3 linked regions of the Mucilaginibacter paludis DSM 18603 genome follow. The protein of the gene in region 2 interacts with the protein of the main gene of each other region in a pairwise test. Links are inferred from orthologs where the notes say so. Each region holds a gene or a part of one and is shown on either strand. Other genes may lie near its edges.

What was found.
Region 1: the proteins of MUCPA_RS26465 (region 2) and MUCPA_RS25225 interact in binary tests that used the Escherichia coli proteins (3 or more experiments, as listed by UniProt). The link is inferred for Mucilaginibacter paludis DSM 18603 from one-to-one orthologs.
Region 3: the proteins of MUCPA_RS26465 (region 2) and groL interact in binary tests that used the Escherichia coli proteins (3 or more experiments, as listed by UniProt). The link is inferred for Mucilaginibacter paludis DSM 18603 from one-to-one orthologs.

What each region holds. Positions count from the first base shown.
Region 1 is NZ_CM001403.1:6,005,516-6,013,798, forward strand. Bases 3,059-6,058 are described here. They hold MUCPA_RS25225 (Nramp family divalent metal transporter), read right to left. Parts: upstream 5,501-6,058; coding sequence 3,617-5,500; downstream 3,059-3,616. Other genes in these bases: MUCPA_RS25220 (putative periplasmic lipoprotein), read right to left, coding at 3,212-3,598; MUCPA_RS25230 (metal-dependent transcriptional regulator), read right to left, coding at 5,493-6,058. Also shown: MUCPA_RS25210 (IS4 family transposase), read left to right, coding at 1-1,051; MUCPA_RS25215 (molybdopterin molybdotransferase MoeA), read left to right, coding at 1,820-3,004; more of MUCPA_RS25230, read right to left, coding at 6,059-6,152; MUCPA_RS25235 (Lrp/AsnC family transcriptional regulator), read left to right, coding at 6,280-6,750; MUCPA_RS25240 (M14 family zinc carboxypeptidase), read right to left, coding at 6,829-8,007. UniProt on the Escherichia coli protein: H(+)-stimulated, divalent metal cation uptake system. Involved in manganese and iron uptake. Can also transport cadmium, cobalt, zinc and to a lesser extent nickel and copper. Involved in response to reactive oxygen.
Region 2 is NZ_CM001403.1:6,308,150-6,313,687, forward strand. Bases 1-2,897 are described here. They hold MUCPA_RS26465 (nucleotide exchange factor GrpE), read right to left. Parts: upstream 1,796-2,897; coding sequence 1,205-1,795; downstream 1-1,204. Other genes in these bases: dnaJ (molecular chaperone DnaJ), read right to left, coding at 1-1,103; MUCPA_RS26470 (cell division ATP-binding protein FtsE), read right to left, coding at 2,028-2,711; MUCPA_RS26475 (hypothetical protein), read right to left, coding at 2,717-2,897. Outside these bases: more of MUCPA_RS26475, read right to left, coding at 2,898-2,920; MUCPA_RS39440 (hypothetical protein), read right to left, coding at 3,174-4,508; MUCPA_RS26485 (4Fe-4S dicluster domain-containing protein), read left to right, coding at 4,615-4,968; MUCPA_RS26490 (bifunctional helix-turn-helix transcriptional regulator/GNAT family N-acetyltransferase), read right to left, coding at 5,029-5,538. UniProt on the Escherichia coli protein: Participates actively in the response to hyperosmotic and heat shock by preventing the aggregation of stress-denatured proteins, in association with DnaK and GrpE. It is the nucleotide exchange factor for DnaK and may function as a thermosensor.
Region 3 is NZ_CM001403.1:4,899,978-4,908,183, reverse strand. The notes cover bases 3,059-5,981. They hold groL (chaperonin GroEL), read right to left. Parts: upstream 5,378-5,981; coding sequence 3,740-5,377; downstream 3,059-3,739. Other genes in these bases: groES (co-chaperone GroES), read right to left, coding at 5,484-5,774; MUCPA_RS20740 (mechanosensitive ion channel family protein), read right to left, coding at 3,059-3,248. In the rest of the region: MUCPA_RS20755 (hypothetical protein), read left to right, coding at 1-268; MUCPA_RS20750 (AAA family ATPase), read left to right, coding at 272-1,249; MUCPA_RS20745 (DUF58 domain-containing protein), read left to right, coding at 1,250-2,596; more of MUCPA_RS20740, read right to left, coding at 2,598-3,058; preprotein translocase subunit SecG, read right to left, coding at 6,010-6,339; MUCPA_RS36295 (hypothetical protein), read right to left, coding at 6,347-7,585; MUCPA_RS20715 (LptE family protein), read right to left, coding at 7,619-8,137; MUCPA_RS20710 (sigma-54 interaction domain-containing protein), read right to left, coding at 8,148-8,206.

The sequences.
Region 1 (8,283 bases), 300 kb from region 2 along the record:
AAAGATACTGGCCCTTGTTATTATCAGTAGAATCGGAAAGGAAGAAATCGATTCATTGCGCAGGGCAGGTAAATTTAAGCGTGTTTTAGTGCAGGACAGCACAATCATTAAGTTGCCCCTTAGGTTGTTTGGCTTTTTTTCGGGCGTCTCCAACGCCCAGTCCAGTGTTTGTAATGCCCGGATTCAGTGTGTTTACGATTTGATAACTGAAAGCTTTATTTATTTTACCATCGATTCTTATACTAAGAACGATCAGAAAGCCGCCCCCGAATTAACGATAGAAAAGGGCGACCTTGTTATTCGGGACAGGGGGTATCTAACCCTTAAAGAAATCGAGAGGCATTGGACAGCAGAAGCGGACTGCATATACAGGCATCAGAGTAATATAGTACTTTTAGACAGCCAAACAAAAGAAAGAATTAACCTGCTCACCGAATTACAATCAAAAAAACAGCTTGATTTTGAGGTTACTTTAAATAATGAAAAAGGTACAAAAATCAGGATAGTCGCCTTGCCTGTAAGTGACGAAATTGCAAACAGGCGCAGGATGAAGGCTAAGAAAGAGGCCAAAAAGGAACCGGGTAAAGAGTGCCTGGCCCTGATGTCATGGTCCATTTTTATGACTACCATTTCCAGACAGGACGCAGATTATAACTTTCTTTTCAAAGTATATAGCCTGAGGTGGCGGATTGAAATCATATTCAAATCCTGGAAAAGTAACATGGAGTTTTCTAAGATCCATAATGTTTCGAAAAAACAACTGTCACTTATCCTTTATGCGAGATTTATCATGATCATCATTTACATCCAGTATATCTTTTCGCCTGCCAGAATGATCATCAAAAAACATCAGAAAAGGGGCTTGAGTATGATAAAAGTAGTCCGGTATCTCATAAAAAATGCCTCTAAAATAATACAGGTCGTTAAAGCCATAGAAAGTTATAAGGGCAAGATAGGATATCATCTAATTACTTTAGCCAGGTACTGCTCCTACGATAAAAGAGTCAGACCCAATTTTGAACAGGATTTCGATATTGCCTTTTTACCTTAGGTTGACGCATATGCCTACCGGGGGAGATTTAGAGGGGGCTTTGGTTTGTTTGGGTGTGCATGAGCGCTACGCGGTTTATAGGGGGCTAAAACGGTCGTCATTGCGAGGAGGAACGACGAAGCAATCTCTAAGCTATACAGGGCAAATCTGCACGGCGGCTCTGCCTCAGTAGAGATTGCTTCGTTCCTCGCAATGACGCTTGGATATGTGATGTAATTGCGCTGATAGTCAGTGTGCTTAAACGATCGTCATTGAGGATTTTAACACCGCGGTGTGTGAAGGGGGAAATGACAACGGATGCCGCTTGCAGAGGCCACCACACCGTGCTTCGACAGGCTCAGCATGACACCCTTTTTTTATGCGCGCAAACTGTCATCCTGGGTATCCGATCCGGACAGCCGGAAAAAAAATAGGGATGACGTTTGAACCTTGTAGATTGTTAGGTGCAGAAAGAAAGTGCGCAAAAGCCAGACTGCACGCCGGGCCGGGAGCTGGCCTGTGGGCGGAAGGATCGGGCAGTCTTGACTTTTTGGTTACTTTTGTGTCAAGACAAAAGTAACAGCCCTTCACGCGGCGATTGAGCGTGCCGATGATCAAAATTGAGAATACTGATTATTAGAGCAAAAATAGACGCACTGATAATCAGTATCTTAACAGCGCGTCATTATAGGGAGTAACGACGAAGCAATCTTTAAGCTATACAGAGCGAAGCTGCATAACCGCCCTGCTTACGCAAAAAAAATGATGCCTGTTAAACAAATTACCACTATGCTCAACTACATACAAGCTCAACAACTCATCACCTCCTTATCCCGGTCTTTCGGTACGGAGTACATCAGCCTGGACGATGCCGATGGCCGCGTGCTGGCCGAAGACGTAGCGGCCGACCGTGATTACCCGCCTTTTAACCGTGCCACCATGGATGGTTACGCCATTAGTACTGCGGATTGGGAAAGCGGCACCCGCGCGTTTAAGGTGCAGCAGGTAATTTACGCTGGCCAGGTAGGCGAGGCTGGCCTGCAAGCCGGCTATTGCTATAAAATAATGACGGGCGCGCCGGTGCCGCTATCGGCAAACGCGGTTATCCGCCGCGAAGATGCCACGCAGGTTGATGGCAACGTGAGCTTTAGTTTGGAAACTATGCGGCCTTATCAAAACATAGCCCGCCAGGGCGAAGATATAAAGGCTGGCACCGGTATTTTAAGCGCCAATACGCTTTGCACACCTGCCGTGGTAAGTTTGCTGGCCACATTGGGCAGGCACCGTGTTATGGTGGCCAGCTTACCCAAAGTGGCCCTGTTTACTACCGGCGATGAGGTGGTGGAGGTTTCGGCAGCCATTAAGCCTCACCAGATCCGCAATAGCAACGAATACCTGTTGCAGAGTTTGCTAAAAAAATGGCTGATTAAACCTGCCGTTTGCAACCATGTTATTGATGATAAGCAGCACCTGGCCGAAACGTTAAAAACGGTATTGGGTTTTGATATCATCATTACCTGCGGTGGCGTATCTGCCGGTGATGCCGATTATCTGCCCGAGGTGTTGGAGGGCCTCGGCGTTAAAAAACTTTTTCATAAGCTATCCATCAGGCCGGGTAAACCTATCTGGTGCGGGCAGCTGCCCATGGGCGGCTTGGTTTTTGCTTTGCCGGGTAACCCATTCTCGTGCATGGTTACCTTTAAGTTGTTTATTGAAGCTTATTTATCGGTGTGCTTTGGTTTGGGGATGCCCCGTATTTTAACCTTGCCTTTTAACGGCAAACGCAAACGGAGTAGTGGCTTTGATGAGTTTTTTCCGGTTAGTATTTCGGGCGAGCCTATTGCCGTAAACCTTATACCCATCAATACCTCGGGCGATATCCGTTTGGGTTTAAATGCCGATGCACTGGCCTTGCAACCCTGCGATGCGGATGAGCTGAACGATGGCGACAGCGTAAGCTATTTGTTGTTTTAAACGGATTTGCGTTAGGGATGGCAGCGGATACTGGCCCTGTGGCTAAGGCCTGCGCAGTATAAGCGGAGAGCCCGGCCCGACGGAGGAGGGAAACGCCCACCCTATTAAGTTAGGGTATTTTGCACGCCAAGACGCTAAGGCGCAAAGTTTTTATGTTTTGTTTCTTAGCGTATTGGCGTGGTTCTTTTAACGCGCCGTCTGTCTGTTTTAATTGCAGTCGGTATGTGATGCGCTCATTACCATTCCTTCGGCATTGGTGGATAGGGTTAGTGCGCCCGGCCCGTCGTCGCTGCCGTTTTCGGTCCGCACGATGTAGCTGGTATGCGGCTGCAGGATGATTTCGTATCCGGGCTGACTTTCGCCGTCGATACTGATTTGATAATCTGGGTTGGGTTTGCCTATGCGGATAGGTTTGTTAGCCGCCTTGCTTTTAACAACAATTGTGTTGGTAGGCGTTTCGATATCAATTTCGGCGATGTGGCCGCTACAGGCAACGATAGCCTGGCTTTTGATATCGAAATATAACCTGCCGCTATTGGCGCACGAGCAGAGCAATAAGCAACTGATGGCCGCAATAAATAGGTGTTTCATCATGTGTTATACCTATACGTTTTAGGCCCCTGGTTTTACAATTAATATGGGGATGTTAACCCGGTGGCGCACCTTATCAACCGTGGTGCCGAAGATGAGATCTTTTAAAGCCTTGTGGCCGTGAGCGCCCATTACCAAAAAGTCTATCTGGTCGTTTTTTACAATTTGCGTTATGGCGGTTGCTGCGGGGCCGTAGCCTATTTGTGCGTGTGCATGGTAGCCCAGGGTGTTGAGGGTGCTTACATACTTGTCCAGGTTTTCTTTATCGCTTAGTGTTTCGTGGTCAAGCACTTCGGTGCCATGATAGTTGGCTGCGGCGGTTTCAACAATGTGGATGAGCGTGTACTCGGCGTTTTTACCGCCTTGCATCAGTCCGTGACGGATGGAATCGCGATCGTTGTTTGAAAAATCGATGGTGATGCCGATGTGGCTGTATGTGGTAGCGGCCAGATCGGTAATGGCTGTGGCAAGGCCATGCGGTACGCGGGCGGGCAATTCGTGGCGCCTTAAAATAAGCGGTTTAAAAAACACATACAGCAGCAGCACCAGGATGGCCAAAGTTAAGGGTATAACGATGGCGTATATCCAGCCCTGGGCGGCGGGGTATTGGTTAATCCAGTCGATAATTTGGCCTACCACCAACTTGATGTTGAGCACCACAATAAGGGCGGCGCTTGTCCAGGCCAGTATTTTTACTTTTAAGCCGATGGCAAATTTACCCATACGCTCCTTATCGGATGTAAAGTGGATGAGCGGGATAACGGCAAAGCCGAGTTGCAGGCTCAATACCACCTGGCTTAAAATAATGAGGCTGCCGAGGGCTTCGTCGCCAAAGTACACAATGGTGAGTACGGCGGGTAAAATGGCCAGCAGGCGCGTTAACAGACGGCGCAGCCAGGGTTGGATACGCAGGTTAATATGCCCTTCCATAATAATTTGCCCGGCAAGGGTACCGGTAATGGTAGAGCTTTGGCCGGAGGCGATTAGGGCGATGGCGAACAGGGCAGGGGCAAGAGAACCAAAAATATGTTCGAGGAGTTTATAGGCATCCTGTATTTCGGCAATTTTAAAATAGCCGTTGCGGAAAAAGGCGCTGGCAGCCAAAATAAGGATGGCGGCGTTTACTAAAAATGCCAGGTTTAGGGCGATGGCAGTATCCATAAAATTAAAGCGAATGGCGGCTTTAATACCCTCGTGGCTACGGTCGATTTTGCGGGTTTGCACCAGCGACGAGTGCAGGTATAAATTATGCGGCATAACCGTGGCGCCGATAATACCGATGGCTATGTACAGGGCGCTTCCGCTTAAATTGCCGGGGATAAAGCCTTTGGCCACCTCGGCAAAATCGGGCTTAACGATAAACATCTCTACCAGGAAAGAGAGGCCGATGATAAATATCATGGATATGATAAACCCTTCCAGTTTGCGCATGCCCTTGTTCATTAAAAACAGGAGCAGCACGGTATCGCTTATGGTGAGCGATACACCCCAGAGCAAGGGCAGGTGAAACAGCAGCTGCAGGCCTATGGCCATACCTATAATTTCGGCCAGGTCGCAGGCTATAATGGCTATCTGCGCTAAAATATAAAGGCAAAAGTTAACAAAGCGGTTGTAGGTATTTTTTGAGGCCTGGGCCAGATCAAGCCCGCGCACAATGCCCAGGCGCGTGCTTAACGATTGCAGCAATAAGGCAATGAGGTTGGATAGAAACAAGATCCAGATGAGCTTGTAACCAAACTCGCTCCCGCCGGCTAAATCGGTGGCCCAGTTACCGGGGTCCATATAGCCTACACTTACCAAATAAGCGGGGCCTAAAAAAGCCATTATTTTTTTCCAGCCCAGTTTTCCCTGGGTATCAACCGAGCCATGTACGTTGGCGAGCGATTCGCCGTGTTTTTCAGTCATATTTTACCAGTATATTTTTAGCCACATCCCTGCTGATGTTCACTGTTTCGTTATCGTTTAATTTGAGTTGGACCGATTGATCGTAAGCCGCAATGTCGGTCACGGTGATTTTATTACCAATGATGAGCCTCATTTTTTCGAGATATTGCAAAAATTGAGGTAAATGCTCGCGCACGCCCATAATAATGCCTCCGTCGTTAACCAAAAGGGTTGATACCGGTTTTAACTCGTTGATATTAAAGCGCCCGTTAACATCGGGTATGGGGTCGCCATGCGGATCGTATTTGGGGAAGCCTAAAAACTTATCCAGCCGCTCAATTAATTCGGCCGATTTAATATGTTCCAGTTCTTCGGCCAGTTCGTGTACTTCGTCCCACTTAAACTGCAATTTTTCAACCAGAAAAAATTCCCACAGGCGGTGCTTGCGTACAATTTTAATGGCTATGGTTTTACCCTCGGCGGTTAAACTTACCCCCTGGTAACGCTCGTAGTTAATGAGTTTTTTTTCGGCCAGTTTTTTAAGCATATCTGTTACCGAGGCCGCCTTGGTGCTCATGGCTGCAGCTATGCTGTTTGTAGTTACGCTTTTATCATTGGTTAACGATAAATGATAAATGGCTTTCAAGTAGTTCTCTTCGGTATACGAGTTCATTTAAACAAATCTAATCATAAATTTAGACAAGTCTAAATTTATTTACAATAAAGAATTTATATTGCCATAACATCAATTTGAAAAAATATTATTTTGTTTGGGTGGAAAATTTATATTTGTAACCATTATGGCTACGGAAATAGATAAAATAGACCTACAAATTTTAAAGATTCTCCAGGAAAACGGGAGGATAACCAATTTACAACTTTCAAGCGAAATAGGGCTTTCGCCCGCACCTACATTAGAACGTGTGCGTAAGCTTGAAAACGCTGAATATATTAAAAGCTACCATGCCCTGGTTGACGAGGAAAAGCTGGGCCTTGGCATTAAAACATTTATACAGGTATCGCTGGATTTTCATAAAAACAATACCATACAGGTTTTTGTGGACGAGATTAAGGCCATTAAAGAAGTAACCGAATGCCACCACGTAACCGGGCAGTGCGATTTTTTGTTGAAGGTTTATGTTAGGGATATTAAAGCCTATGAGCAATTGATTATGGACAAGATCAGCAAGATAACCGTAGTTAAAACCTTCCAAACGATGATGATCATGTCTACCAGTAAGAAGGAACCTACCGTACCTTTGGAGTATTGATAGCCACATCATCCCCAAAAACCATGGCGGCTGGTAAGCCATAACACTTGCTTACCAGCCGCATTTAATTTTTGAGGGTTATACCATTACGCCCTGATCCATAACCAATATATTTCCCTGGGTGTCCACTATTTTTAAGGTAGGCTTTTCGCCAATAGATAAGCTTGTGGCCATGGCCCATCCGTCGGCATCAAACACATCGTAAGCATTCCAGGTGGATAGATCGCCAAAATCGGCTACGGTGTAAATTTTTTTGTGCTTGTGGTGCTCTAAATCAATTATTTCGGTATAATTTAAACCAATGTCGGCAGTGAAATTGCTGTCGTCGTTATTGATTTGGCAGTTTTTAATCAGCAGGTGAAAAAGCTCCTTATGGTTAAACGGTATTTGATGGTATTGGCTCAATTGCTGTTTGGCATATTGTTGTGTGCTGATCTGGTTGAGGGCATATAACAGAATATCGAAAGTAAGCTTGCGGGCGTATTGTTTTTCAAAGTCGCCGGGGTAGCCGCCAGCTTCAATTAAAACGGTTGATGTGCCGAGCCTTTGAAAATTATCACCGAAAGCACGGGCCTCATATTCTTCGCTCCAGCGGCCTATGCAGCCGGGAATCTGCTTTTTAAAAACCTGATAGATACCCGCTGTGAGCAGCATAGCCTTCAAACGGCCAGGTGTGATACTGGCCTCATCATCTGCCGGAGGCGCAAGTAAGGAGATGGTAGCCGGTTTTTTACTCCCGCTTACCGACCATAAAGTATCCTGATCGTGCATGTTAAAACCAAATTCGGGTTGAATATTTTGTTGCAGGCCAGCTAAAAGCCGGGCTTCGGTAGATTGTTGTTTTAAAAAATCGCGATTGATATCGATACCCTGCGCATTGCGTCGTTGGTGTACCTCGGCTCCGTCGGGGTTAAGCATAGGTATAAAGTGCAGGGTGCAATTGTCTAATATCCGTTTTCTGAAGGCGTTATGCTGATCATCAGCTGCAAAAAAGTTAAACAGATCAAAAAAAGCCAGCGTGCCGGTTGGCTCGTCGCCATGCATCTGGCTCCACAACATCACCTGTATTTTACCTGTGCCAATGGTTAACTGATAAATTTCCCGTTGTTGTACCGAACTGCCCAATTGCCTTACCTTAAAACAGGCCTGTGATTGTATGTGGCCTATTTTTGATTTCAGTATTTGGTGTTTAATAAAACGATTGGTAAACAAAGACTCGCGGTAGGCATCGTGTTCCATATGGATTTCAGAATTCATGAGTTGGCTTGAGGGATAAAACCGGCAAGATACATATGTGCCGTGTTTAAAGTAAATTAAAAATAAAAAAAGGCAGGGCAAACGCATTAAAAAAGTTGATTTGATTTTATTGACGTAAAAAGGGAAGCCTGCTTGCAAGGGGGCACCTACGGAGCCAAAACTTCTTTTTTTTGTTTGCTATAAACAGGAAGCTCCTACCGGAGCTCTTTAACCTGTAAGCACGTAGCAGGATTATCTGAAAAAACCGTAAACTTTTTTCAGGACGATACAGTTCCC
Region 2 (5,538 bases):
TTAAAGTTAGGTGAGTTTTGCAGTTTTTCTAACAGGTCGCGTTCTTCGCGGCTCAATGCTTTTGGTGTCCAAACGTTGATGTGCACCAACTGATCACCACGCTGGTAAGAGTTTACTTCTGGTACACCTTTGTTTTTAAGGCGTAAAATACGTCCGCCCTGGGTGCCTGGGTCAATCTTGATTTTCGCTTTGCCATCAATTGTAGGTATTTCTACACTGGTGCCTAAGGCAGCATCAATAAAGCTGATGTGCAAGTCGTAAATTACATTATTGCCATCGCGCTTTAAAGTCTCGTGTTCAATCTCTTCTACCAGGATAATTAAATCGCCAGGTATACCGCCGCGTGGGGCTGCATTACCTTTGCCGCTCATGCTCAGTTGCATGCCTTCGCTTACACCGGCAGGTATGTTAATGGTAATGGTTTCTTCGCCGCGTACCACACCGTCGCCATGGCAAACACTACATTTAGATGTAATTATGCTGCCTTCCCCGTTGCAGGTAGGGCAGGTGCTGGTAGTTTGCATCTGGCCCAATATGGTATTGGTTACCCGGCGAACAGCCCCGGCACCGCCGCAGGTTTTACAGGTTTGGAAAGATGATTTATCCTTGGCACCCGTACCATCGCATGTATTGCAAAGTACTTGTTTGTTAACTTTAATTTTCTTTTCGGCACCGTTAGCAATTTCTTCCAGCGTTAAACGTACCTTAATGCGCAAGTTGGTTCCTTTGGTAACGCGCCTTCCGCCATTACGGCTCTGGCCTCCACCGCCAAAAAAACCTTCAAACGGACTGCCGCCGCCAAAGATATCGCCAAACTGGCTGAATATGTCTTCCATATTCATGTTGCCACCGCCATAACCGCCACCACTGGCAGAGTGCGCATTGGCCGCATGGCCAAACTGATCATAACGCTGGCGCTTCTCTGGGCTGCTCAATACTTCGTAAGCTTCTGCCGCTTCCTTAAAATGCTCCTCAGACTCCTTATCCCCCGGGTTTTTGTCCGGATGATATTTAATAGCCATTTTGCGGTAGCCTTTCTTAATCTCTTCAGCACTTGCCCCTTTAGCTACGCCCAGTATATCGTAATAATCTCTTTTTGCCATTTATTGTAATGATTGAATTATTGAGTGATTGAAGGATTGATTTTAGTGACTGAGAGAATTAATTAAAAAATCAATCACTCAATCATTCAGTCCATCAATCATTAGTTGCCTACTACCACCTTTGCAAAGCGTACAACCTTGTCGTTAAGATAATAACCTTTTTCCAGCTCGTCAACTACCTTACCTTTAAGGTCGTCGCCGGCGGGTATGCTGGTAATACCCTCGTGAAGATCGGCATCAAAAACCTGTCCTTTAGCTTCCATTGGCTTTAAACCTTTGCTGCTTAAAATGTGGTTTAGTTTATTTTGCACCAATGCCACACCCTCTTTAACTGGTACTACGTCGGTGGCTGTTTCCATGGCTTTTAAGGCACGTTCAAAATCATCCAGAACAGGTAATAAAGAGGTTATCACTTCTTTACCGGCAGTTTGCAGTAATTCAATACGCTCTTTACTGGTACGCCTGCGGAAGTTGTCAAACTCGGCATAAAGGCGCAGATATTTGTCGTTAGCCTGTGCTAATTCAGCCTTCAATCTTTCTTCAGCTGATATCTCTTCCTGTATCTGTTGTTCTTTTTCTTCCAAAATCGCATCACTCACCGTTTGTGAATCATCCGATAATTGCTCATTTGTATCCACAGAAGTTTGCTCGTCTTCTTTCTTTTTCTTCTTTAACATGTCGTTAAAATTCATAATAAATAGTGCTAATCAAGTATCTTGCCATTGAGATATATAAGACAGGCTGTCAGAATATTTTTACAGTTTATGAAAGTATGGCAATACGCATTGTTAATTATGGCAGAAATGATTTAAATCACTTTCTCGCCTTCCATCAGTGCGCTGTTATAATCATCCTTAAGCACCAGCGCAAAATAAGTTCTGCTCAGCTGTCGCCAATAAAAATGGGCCTGAAGTGTCAGCTGGACTACCCTATGTGTACATCCTCCAGAACTTTGCCATTCTCGCATTTAATAATACGTGAAGGGAACTGGCGGATAATGTGGTAATCGTGAGTAGCAACCAACACTGCTGTACCGCTCTGGCTAATCTGTTTAAGCAGCATAATCAAATCTTCTGATGTTTCGGGGTCAAGGTTACCGGTGGGTTCATCAGCCAAAATAATCTCCGGGTCGTTTAACAAGGCACGGGCTATAACTACCCGCTGTTGTTCACCACCCGAAAGCTCGTGCGGCATTTTGTTTATTTTTGATCGAAGGCCCACTTTTTCCAAAACATCCCGGGTGCGTTCGTCAATCAATTTCTTATCCACCCACCCTGTTGCCTTCATTACAAATTGCAGGTTCTGAGCAACGGTACGGTCGGTTAATAGCTGAAAATCCTGGAAAACAATACCCAGCTTGCGGCGCAGAAACGGAATTTCGCGATCTGGCAGCTTTGTCAAGTCGTATCCGCAGGCATGCCCTTCGCCGGTTTTAACCGGTAAGTCGCCATAAATAACCTTCAATAAGCTGCTCTTGCCCGATCCGGTTTGCCCAATCAGCCATACAAAGTCGCCTTTATCTATATGCAAATTTACATCAGACAGCACCAGGTGCTTCTGCTGAAAAATATCAATGCCATCCAGTTTTATAACAGAATTACCTATCATTTTATTCAGATCTCCAATTTTAATATCTGCCCAAACGGCAAATCCTTTACAATATTCATAATGTACTCCGCTTTATCGGCCAGGCCTATCTTATCTAACGATTTATCGGGCCTGTCCACCCTGAAATAAGCCAGCAAGGTAAATTTTTCGTCGCGAAGCTGTACATAATCGGGTATTTTGGCAACGCCTTTAACTTTGATGATATACATAGCCGTAAAGGTAACAATAGCTTGATAATTTTGGCAGCGGATTTTTATTTAGTATAGCGATAGGCGTATTGCGTAATGCGAAAAAAAACGCAATTGTAAACGGTCTACGGTAGTGACAGCTCAAAAAATCAGCGGAATCACATTAATCATCTACAAAATCAGCATTCAAAAATCAGTGTAATCAAATCAATCATCTATAAAATTAGCGTTCAAAAATCAGTGTAATCACATTAATCATTCTATAAATCAGTGGTCAAAAATCAGTGGTCAAAAACGCCATCGTATCAACACCATCAGCATAGTCCCATAATTGAGGTTGCTGGCTCTTGCCAAAATCAACCACCTGGTTACTTACAGCTACGGCCTCATGGGTAACAATGCACTGTATAGATTCTGACAAATCCGCCAGCCGATTTACAGCAGCTGGCAGATTATCATAATACTCAAAATAAAGTACCGCCAGGGGCGAGGCTAAGCGCTCGTCTTCTTTCACCAACAAAAAGCCGTTATCCAGATGTTTATCACCGTTTACCAGGTAGATCGATTTGTTATAATCGTAATTGTTATTGTATTTATGATGGTTGATTATGGGCTGGTGCGGTTCAATAGCCTCAAAAAACGGAACAAAATCATATCCGGCAGGTACTAACAATTTAGAAACATTGCGGCAACCCAGGCCAAAAAAGTCAAAGATATCATGCCCCAGCATAAATAACTGCTCCTTAGTTTCGTTGCCGGTTAACAGGGCCACACTATTGCGGTTTTTGCGGATAATGTTAGGCACCTTGCCAAAATAATATTCAAAATAGCGCGATGTATTGTTGCTGCCAGTAGCTATTACGGCATCAAAATTAGCCAGGCGTTCCACAAAGCTAAACCGGGTTTCAAACTCGGGGGCTATCTCAACCAGTAAATTTAAAATATACTTAATAAGCCGCGCGTCGTTTGATGATGCCTTAATAAGCGCCCTGTTGCCCGAAGCCAATACGCATAAAACATCATGAAAGCCAACCAAAGGGATATTGCCCGCCAGGATTAAACCGACTTTAGCGGAGTAGTCGATAGTTGTGGAAGGGTCGATAGTCGATGGTCCATGGTCCATGGTTTGGGAAGCGTCTATGGCCGGTGGTCGATGGTCCACGGTTGTGGAAGGGTCGATAGTCGATAGTCCATGGTCCATGGTTGGGGAAGAGTTGATGGTCGGTGGTCGATGTTCCGTAGCTTTTTCAGTTGTATCCAACAAATTAGTTTCCCTGTCTTTACCACGATCTGCGGTCAATGAACTATCAACTTCTACATCTTTACCATGGTCTATGGTCCATGGACTATGGACTTTTACATCTTTACCATGGTCTATGGTCCATCGACTATGGACTTTTACGCCTCCCTCCAGCCACTTCTCTAAATCTTCCCTGTTGAGCATCCTGCCGATGGCTTTTACGGCGTTCAACGTATTGGGCGGGGTAAACCAGGCATTATAATGATGCTCGTTGGTTATCACTTGTTGCAGGCTTTCGTCGGGGTTTGCAAGCTGGCGGCCTAACTCCGAAAAAGTATCTATTAAATATAAAGTATTTGCTTGTGACATATTAATGGCATTGGGTAAAACTCCAAAACGGATTTTTTGTTATATTTGCAGACTAAAGCCGCGAGGCAAAGTTAATTTTTTAGCATATATATTTTTTTATAAAACAATGGCGATTAAAATCACTGACGAATGCATCAATTGCGGAGCTTGTGAGCCGGAATGCCCAAACAATGCTATTTATGATGCGGGTGCCGCATGGCGCTTTTCGGATGGTACTGGTTTAAAGGGAATTATTGATTTTGGTGACGGTAATACTTTGAATGCCGAAGAAACACAGGCTGCATTAAACGACGAAGTTTATTATATAGTGCCCGATAAGTGTACTGAATGTGTTGGTTTTCATGATGAGCCGCAGTGTGCCGCCGTTTGCCCGGTTGATTGCTGCGTGGACGATGAAGATGTACGCGAAACCAAAGAAGAACTGTTAGCCAAGAAAGAATGGCTGCACATGGGCGAATAATTAAAAATATTTAAACAAAATTAAAAGGGAATACATTTTGATGTGTTCCCTTTTAATTTGTTAGAGGTATAGCTCCATTTTGATGTTGGCCCGCGCATAAGGTGTTGAGCCGATGGGGATTTCTTTAAAGCCTGTTTTTTTGTACAGGTTAATAGCCGCCGTTAGTTTAGTGTTTGAACCCAGCCAAACTCTTTTTGCTTTTAGTTCAACCGCTTTTTTGATGGCTGCGTCCATCAGTTTTTTGCCCAATTGCCGCCCCTGGAAGCGTGGGCTTACAGCCATTTTGGCCAATTCGTATTCGGCTTCGCCTGTTTTAATCAGGGCGCATGTGCCAACAATTTCATCTGCAAGGCTTATAAAAAGTATTTTACCGCCATCATTAATAATATGTTCTTCAGGGTGGTTTAATTGTTCCAGGTCGTGTTCCTCAACGGTAAAATGGGTGTTGATCCATTCGATGTTTAAGCCCTTGAAATATTTTGCCAACGATGGTTCGTAATCCAATATCCTGATCTGGTCGTCTGCTACCGGCGAAAACATAGCTTGGAAACGCTGATAGTAAGTTTTTTC
Region 3 (8,206 bases), 1.4 Mb from region 2 along the record:
ATATTACGAGCAACGCGACAACAGCAACATTGCTCAAAAAAAAGCGGCGTACTTTTTGGAGTACCTGCGCGCCAAGTACAATTTAAAAACCACGGTTTTAAATGACGAATTCGGCGAGGCGCTCGCGCATAAAAGTGGTGTTGAAACAACACTCATCAAACAACTTTTAAACCAGGTAACCTGGGTGCGCTCCGCGACAAAGGTGAGCGACCACGACTTGATTCAGTTGAATAAAAACATAGAACAATTTTATCTTCAATCCAGATAGTAAATGGAACAGCAATTTTTTGAACAACGTACAGATTTAAGCCGGCTTAGCCAGGCCGTAGCGCAAATTAAAGAAACTCTCGCCAGGGTAATAGTTGGGCAACAGGATACCATTGACCTGCTGATTGCGGGTATTTTGGCCGATGGCCATATTTTGATTGAAGGTGTACCAGGGATAGCCAAAACTTTAACGGCCAAACTGATAGCCAAAAGTATCGACGCAAAATTTTCGCGCATCCAGTTTACGCCCGATCTGATGCCTTCGGACGTTTTAGGCACTTCGGTTTTTAATCCCAAAACCATTGATTTTGAGTTTAAGCAAGGACCTATATTCGGCAACATCATTTTAATCGACGAGATTAACCGCGCTCCGGCAAAAACACAATCGGCTTTGTTTGAGGTGATGGAGGAGCGCCAGGTAACTATAGATGGGCACAGCTATCAAATGACGGAGCCCTTTATTGTACTGGCCACCCAAAATCCGGTTGAGCAGGAAGGTACCTATCGTTTACCCGAAGCCCAACTGGATAGATTTTTGTTTAAGATAGAAGTAAAATACCCATCGTTAGAAGATGAGATCTTGATTTTAAATCAGCAGCACCAGCATAAAACGGTTGATCAGCTGGCCGAAATTGTGCCCGTTTTAAGTGCTCAGGATATTGTCGCCTTACGCCAGCAGGTACGCGGCCTGTATGTTGAGCCTAAGTTACTGGAGTTTGTGGCCAAGATAATTCACGAAACCCGCAGCCATAAATCGCTTTTCCTGGGTGGCTCGCCACGCGCATCGTTAGCGGTGGTGAACAGCGCCAAGGCATTGGCCGCCATGAAGGGCCGAGACTTTATAACGCCAGAAGATATTATTGGGGTAACCCCTGCTGTATTAAGGCACCGCATTATGCTGACGCCCGACAAAGAAATGGAAGGTGTAACACCCGACGAAGTAGTAGCCCAGATTATCCAGAAAATAGAAATACCCAGATAGGTGAAATCAATTTTTAACCTGTATTACAAAAATTTATTTTTAACCAGCCGGCTATTTACCGGCCTGGGCTGCGCGGTAGTACTTTATTTATTATCCTTCTTTTTTCCATGGTTAGGAGATATCCCTTCCCTGTTTTTCTTTACGCTCGTTTTATTATTTGTAATTGATATTTGGATGCTTTACCGCCTACCCAAAGGCATTTTTGCACGCAGGCATGCACCGGAGCGATTAAGCAATGGCGACGATAACGAAATAGGAATTTATGTAGAGAATTTTTATCCATTTAACATCAGCGTTGGTATTATTGACGAAATACCGCACCAGTTCCAAAAACGGGATGTATGGTTTAAAACCGGCCTCATATCGCGGCAGCATAAACTGCTTAATTACCAGCTAAGGCCAACCAGGCGAGGCGAATATGAGTTTGGCGCCATACGCGTTTACGTGCAATCGCCGATAGGCTTAATTAACCGGCGCTACAACATTGAGCAGGTGGAAACCCTGCCCGTTTATCCATCTTTTTTACAGATGCGTAAGTATGAGCTGATGGCTATTTCAAACCGGCTGAACGAGTATGGCATCAAAAAAATACGGCGCCTGGGTAACAGCATGGAGTTTGAGCAAATTAAAAACTATGTAGCAGGCGATGACTACCGTACGCTGAACTGGAAGGCATCGGCGCGGCGCGGCGATTTGATGGTCAATAATTATACCGACGAAAAATCGCAGCACGTATATTGTGTAATCGATAAATCGCGCTCCATGAAAATGCCGTTTGATGGTTTAAGCCTGCTTGACTATGCCATTAATGCCAGCCTGGTATTATCAAGCGTAGCCTTGTTAAAAGAAGATAAGGCGGGGTTAATTACCATATCCGAGAAAAAAGGAGCTATAATACCCGCCGAACGCAGGCCTACCCAGCTGAATAAAATAATGGAGGTTTTATATAAAGAGAAAACGCGCTACCTGGAAACCAACATGGAGCTGCTGTATACCACCATACGCGGAACGTTGAAACAAAGGAGCCTGGTTGTTTTTTTCACCAATTTTGAGAGTATGTCTGCTCTGCAAAGGCAGTTGCCTTTTTTAAAAAGGATAGCAAAATTCCATTTACTGGTTGTTGTATTTTTTGAGAATACAGAACTGAAGAAATTAAGCGAACAACCAGCCGAGAATGTGGAAGGTATCTACATTAAAACCGTTGCCGAAAAATTTGCTTACGAGAAGAAACTGATTGTAAAAGAATTGGCCCGTTATGGTATACAATCTATTTTAAGTACCCCGCAAAATTTAACCGTGAATACCATTAACCGTTACCTGGAACTCAAGGCAAGGCAAAAAATTTAAATCAGGTTCCTGGTAATTTAATACCTGCGGCTTTAAGATCCTTAATAATGCGTTCCTGTAGGGCGAATTTTACGGATATATATTTGTTGGTGAGCACCCAAACCTGCGTGCTTATTTTTATCCCGTCAATTTCGAGTGCAGATATGCCAATACAGGGCACGCGTTCGGTCAATATATCCGGGGTTTGTTTAATGGCATTAGCAATAATCAGCTTAACCTGCTCAACATCAATAACGTAAGTAAGCTTCAGGTCGATATCCAAGCGGCGTTTACCTTCGCGGGTAACGTTGATGATAACCTCGTTAAATAATTTGCCGTTCGGGATAATCACTGCCTTATTATCGGTAGTTAATACCTCGGTATAAAAAACTTCGATGGCTGTTACCACACCGTCAACTCCCTGGGCTACAATATTGTCATCCAAAGTAAATGGCTTAAGCATCAGAATAAGCACCCCGCCGGCAAAATTTTGTAAAGTACCGGATAAGGCTAAACCGGCGGCAACACTGCCAGCACCAATAACTGCTGTGAAAATAGTGAGCTCAATGCCCATAATTTCCATTACCACAACAACCAGCAGTACGTATAATAGCGTAATAGATAAACTTAAAAAGAATGGCTGTAAAGAGGAGTGGATTTGTTTACGGGACATTTGCCCGCGCAACCTTTTTTTGAGGAACCTGATAACCCAAAGGCCGACACAAAAAACGACGAGACCGAAAAAAATACGAGCGCCATTATTGACAAGCCAGGCGTAGGCCGTGTGATATAAATCTATACTACTATCAGAAGCTTTCTTTGTGGTATCTATCATACCATAAAGGTATTCTTATCTAAATAGAGTTACAAATAATTGTGGTCCTTCAATAATGGCCCAACCTATAATTCGGTTAGATACATATTTAGTTTTTTTGCCTATCGCCTTCATACCCGTCAATAATCAAATAGTGTGCCCTTTAAGTACAAATACCTTTTTTATGGCTCATAAAAGATATAACAGTTGCTTTATCACCTGTTTTATCTCATAATTTATCTGTCTGACAGTGATTTTCAAGATAGGCTTAATCGCCATAAAAAAACCCCTGTTCAGAAAACTGAACAGGGGTTCTATATTTACTTCACCAGGGGCGAAGCGGTATTTGATTACATCATACCGCCCATGCCGCCACCCATTGGAGGCATACCATGGCCACCTTTATCTTCTTCAGTGTCATCAGCTAACACACACTCGGTGGTTAACAACATGGCAGCTATAGAAGCGGCGTTTTGTAAAGCTACACGGCCTACTTTAGTAGGATCAATAACACCGGCAGCAATCAGGTTTTCGTATTTATCGGTACGTGCGTTGTAACCAAAATCAGCAGTTCCTTCTTTAACTTTCTGAACTACGATTGATCCTTCGATACCGGCGTTTTCGCAGATCTGACGCAGAGGCTCTTCGATAGCGCGACGGATAATCTGGATACCAGTATTTTCGTCTTCGTTAGCACCTTTAAGGTCAGTTAAAGCTTCAACAGCACGGATGAAAGCAACACCACCACCGGCAACAATACCTTCTTCAACCGCAGCGCGGGTTGCATGTAAAGCATCGTCAACACGGTCTTTCTTTTCTTTCATTTCAACTTCTGATGCAGCACCAACGTAAAGTACAGCAACACCACCAGATAGTTTAGCTAAACGCTCTTGTAATTTTTCTTTATCGTAATCAGATGTAGTTGATTCGATTTGAGATTTGATTTGGTTAACACGGGCTTTAATTTCTTCTGTTCCGCCCGAACCGTTAATTACGGTAGTGTTATCTTTATCGATAACAATTTTCTCGGCAGTACCTAAGTAAGTTAAATCAGCATTTTCCAATTTGTAACCTCTTTCTTCAGAAATTACAGTACCACCTGTTAAGATAGCGATATCTTCCAGCATAGCTTTTCTACGGTCGCCAAAGCCAGGAGCCTTAACAGCTGCAACTTTTAGTGAACCACGGATTTTGTTAACCACTAAAGTAGCTAATGCTTCGCCATCTAAATCTTCAGCAATAATTAATAATGGTTTGCCGGTTTGTACTTGTTTTTCAAGGATAGGCAATAATTCCTTCATCGAAGAAATCTTTTTGTCGTAGATCAGGATGTATGGGTTTTCCAACTCAACTTCCATTTTATCAGCGTTGGTTACAAAGTACGGTGATAAGTAACCACGGTCAAACTGCATACCTTCAACAGTTTTAACTTCTGTTTCAGTACCTTTGGCTTCTTCAACAGTAATTACACCATCTTTACCAACCTTAGCCATAGCTTCGGCAATTAACGAACCGATAATTTCGTCGTTATTAGCAGAGATAGAAGCAACTTGTTTAATTTTATTATTGTCTTCGCCAACAGTTTGTGATTGAGTCTGCAGGTTTTTAACAACAGCTTCAACAGCTTTGTCAATACCGCGTTTCAAATCCATAGGGTTAGCACCGGCTGCTACGTTTTTAATACCAGCGGTTACAATAGCCTGAGCTAATACGGTTGCAGTAGTAGTACCATCACCAGCAATATCAGCAGTTTTTGAAGCTACTTCCTTCACCATTTGGGCACCCATATTTTCTAAAGAATCTTTCAATTCAATTTCTTTAGCTACAGTTACACCATCCTTGGTGATAATTGGCGAACCAAATTTTTTGTCGATAATTACGTTACGACCTTTAGGACCTAAGGTTACTTTAACCGCGTTAGCTAAAATATCAACACCGCGTTTTAAGGCGTCGCGTGCTTCTACATTGTATTTAACAATTTTTGCCATCTTCTTCTTTTTTAATTTTGAATTATTGATTTAGTGAATTATTGATTTGTTTTATTGGGTATAATCGAGGATCAATCGATCATTCGATTATTCAATAAGTCAATAATTAAAGTACTGCGTAAATGTCAGATTCGCGCATAATTAAATACTCCTTACCTTCGTATGAAGTTTCGGTACCAGCATATTTGCCATATAAAACCTTATCACCAACTTTTACAGTAGGAGCAATAACAGTTCCGGTATCTGCAGCCCTGCCCGGACCAACGGCTACTATAGTTCCAACTTGAGGTTTTTCTTTAGCAGTATCTGGGATGATGATACCAGACGCAGTTTTTTCTTCGGCAGCAGCAGCTTCTACTACTACTCTATCTCCAAGAGGTTTAATGTTTAACGACATAGTTATTTATTTTAATTTGTATTATGGTTATTGAATTATACCGGGTAGAGCACACTAATTATGCCACCACCACTTATTAGTACATATTGACCGATGCTTTGTCAAAATTGCATTAACAGCAAAATAAAGTTAACGCCGGGTTAACATAGCCGTGCCATGATGGCAGTAAACTAAAATAAAAAAGGACTTAAGAAACGTGTTCTTAAGTCCTCGATATTTTATAGAGCGGATGCTCTTATTTTTTCTTTTCTAAACCTGGTAAAGTTGCAGGGGCGTTTGTTGGTGTACTCGGCCTTGATGCCTTGTCAATTTGCTCCTGGTTAACGTTTTCAACTTTGCCGCTACCGCCTTTGCCAATCACATTGATAGCTAACGATAACACAATCAGGGCTATAGCCAATATCCATGTACCTTTTTCAAGGATATCACCAGTTTTTTGCACTCCCAAAAGTTGTGATGAGCTTGAAAAATTGGATGATAAGCCACCACCCTTAGGGTTTTGTATTAAAACGATAAGGCCTAATAAAGCACAAACAATAATGGCAATAATTACTAATAAATACATTTTACTTTTATTTAGTTGATCTTTTCTCTAACAATTTAATCTGGGCCGCAAAGTAACTGCTTTTTTCCGGAAATTTCAACAATAATTTTTGGTAGGTTGAAATAGCCTTTTGATACAGCATTTGATCTACATATATCCGGGCCAAAGTTTCTGACACCATCTCGCCCTCATCTTCGGCACTCTTCTTGGCCTTGTTTTCATTATCAAGGGTATCATTGCTTGGTGCCTTTATTTGGGGATCTTCCTGTATAAAGCGCTCAATAATTTCGTCCTCTTTCCTTTTGGTTTCAACCTCCGGCTTTACGGTACTTTTCTCCAACTCTTCGGCTGCGGTAGTATGAAAAATATTCTCATAATACTGCTGTTGTAATTCTTCCGAAACAATCAACCGGTTTTCGTGGTAGACCGAAGGTTTGTAAGGCGCATAAGGTTGGTTATTGGTTGCATGCTCCTTACGGGTTTTATCAAGCCACCACATAAAGCTGTAGGGCATCTTATCATCGTTGTATTTGGATACCCTTAAATCGTCTTCGGTGCCCATGCTATGCGGCCCGGTAAATTCATCGGCGGCGGCGGTTATCTCATTTTCCTCCTGCTGCTCGTCATCCTCTAACTGAAGTTCGGCCCCATCGTCGGTCGACAAAGACATGCGATTTTTAAAATCAGAATTTGATAAGGAGTATTCTTTTTTTTCATCCTGGCCATTTTCTCTACGGCTATCGGTTTCCGGGTTGGTTTGATTACGATCTGGCCAGCCATATTGCGCCATAATCAGATCTTCCAACTTATTGCTATCAGCTCCTGAAGTTTCAGGCTGCGTACTATCCGGATTGATTTGAATATCCTCTATAGGCGTTATCTCGTCAAAAATTTCGTCATCAATCTCTGCGTCCCCGTCAACCCGGCCATGAGGATCGTGAAAATAGTAAGTAGATGGTTCATTTTGAGGTTCAGACTCTTCCAGCGGCTTAACTACTTGCGACGACGGGGCGGCAGCAAAATATTCAGGGTGATTTACCAGGTTATACAACACACTCCTGTCGGTAGCGTAAACTGCGGCTACTTTGAGTTGCTGCTGAAATCCATCCGGATGATTAACCTTTGCGGAACGCGCAAGCAGGGCATGTAAAATACCGCTTTGTGGATATAGCTCTGCCAAATTTGCTAATTGCAAGGCATGGGTAGCACTCAACTGATCCGGGTTGGCCAGTATATCAGAAAAAAAAACTTTTTGTTCTATATTCAAAATTTGCTCCACGTTGTTGAAACTACGAATTGCTTACCAATTTGCAAAAGCCCTGTTAAAAATATCTTCGGTTAATTGTTTGTTGATATCGGCTATCAATGATTGCTCAACCGGGGCAATTTCGCCGGAAAAGTCTTTAAACCGGGTAAAAGACTCTTCGAAATTATATTTCTTATTGGCAATATTGGTATATTTTGCCTTTACAGTAATACTAAGGCGTGTTTGGCCTGCTATTGGTTGCCTGTTATCGCTGGTAGCCTGTATGGCAGCTGGTGCAATAGTATAACCGGTTATCTGTCCTTCCATGGTAGCATCGGCCTCTCCCCTAACCAGGCTTAAACTTGTTTGCGACCTGATTCGCTCCTTTAAAGCTTCGGTAAATAACTGGCTCATGTTATTTACAACCAATGGTGCGGTGTTTTCAAAAAACATCACATTAATAGTTTTAAGTTCGGGCGGTATAGAGGCGCCATCCAAACTCAACCTGTACGAACACGACTGACTGACCAGCAGCAGGGGAACAACTAATAAAAAAAACAGGCTCTTCCTCATCTAATCAATATTACAAATTTAATTCTTTTATTTTACGATATAAGGTACGCTCAGAAATACCCAACTCCT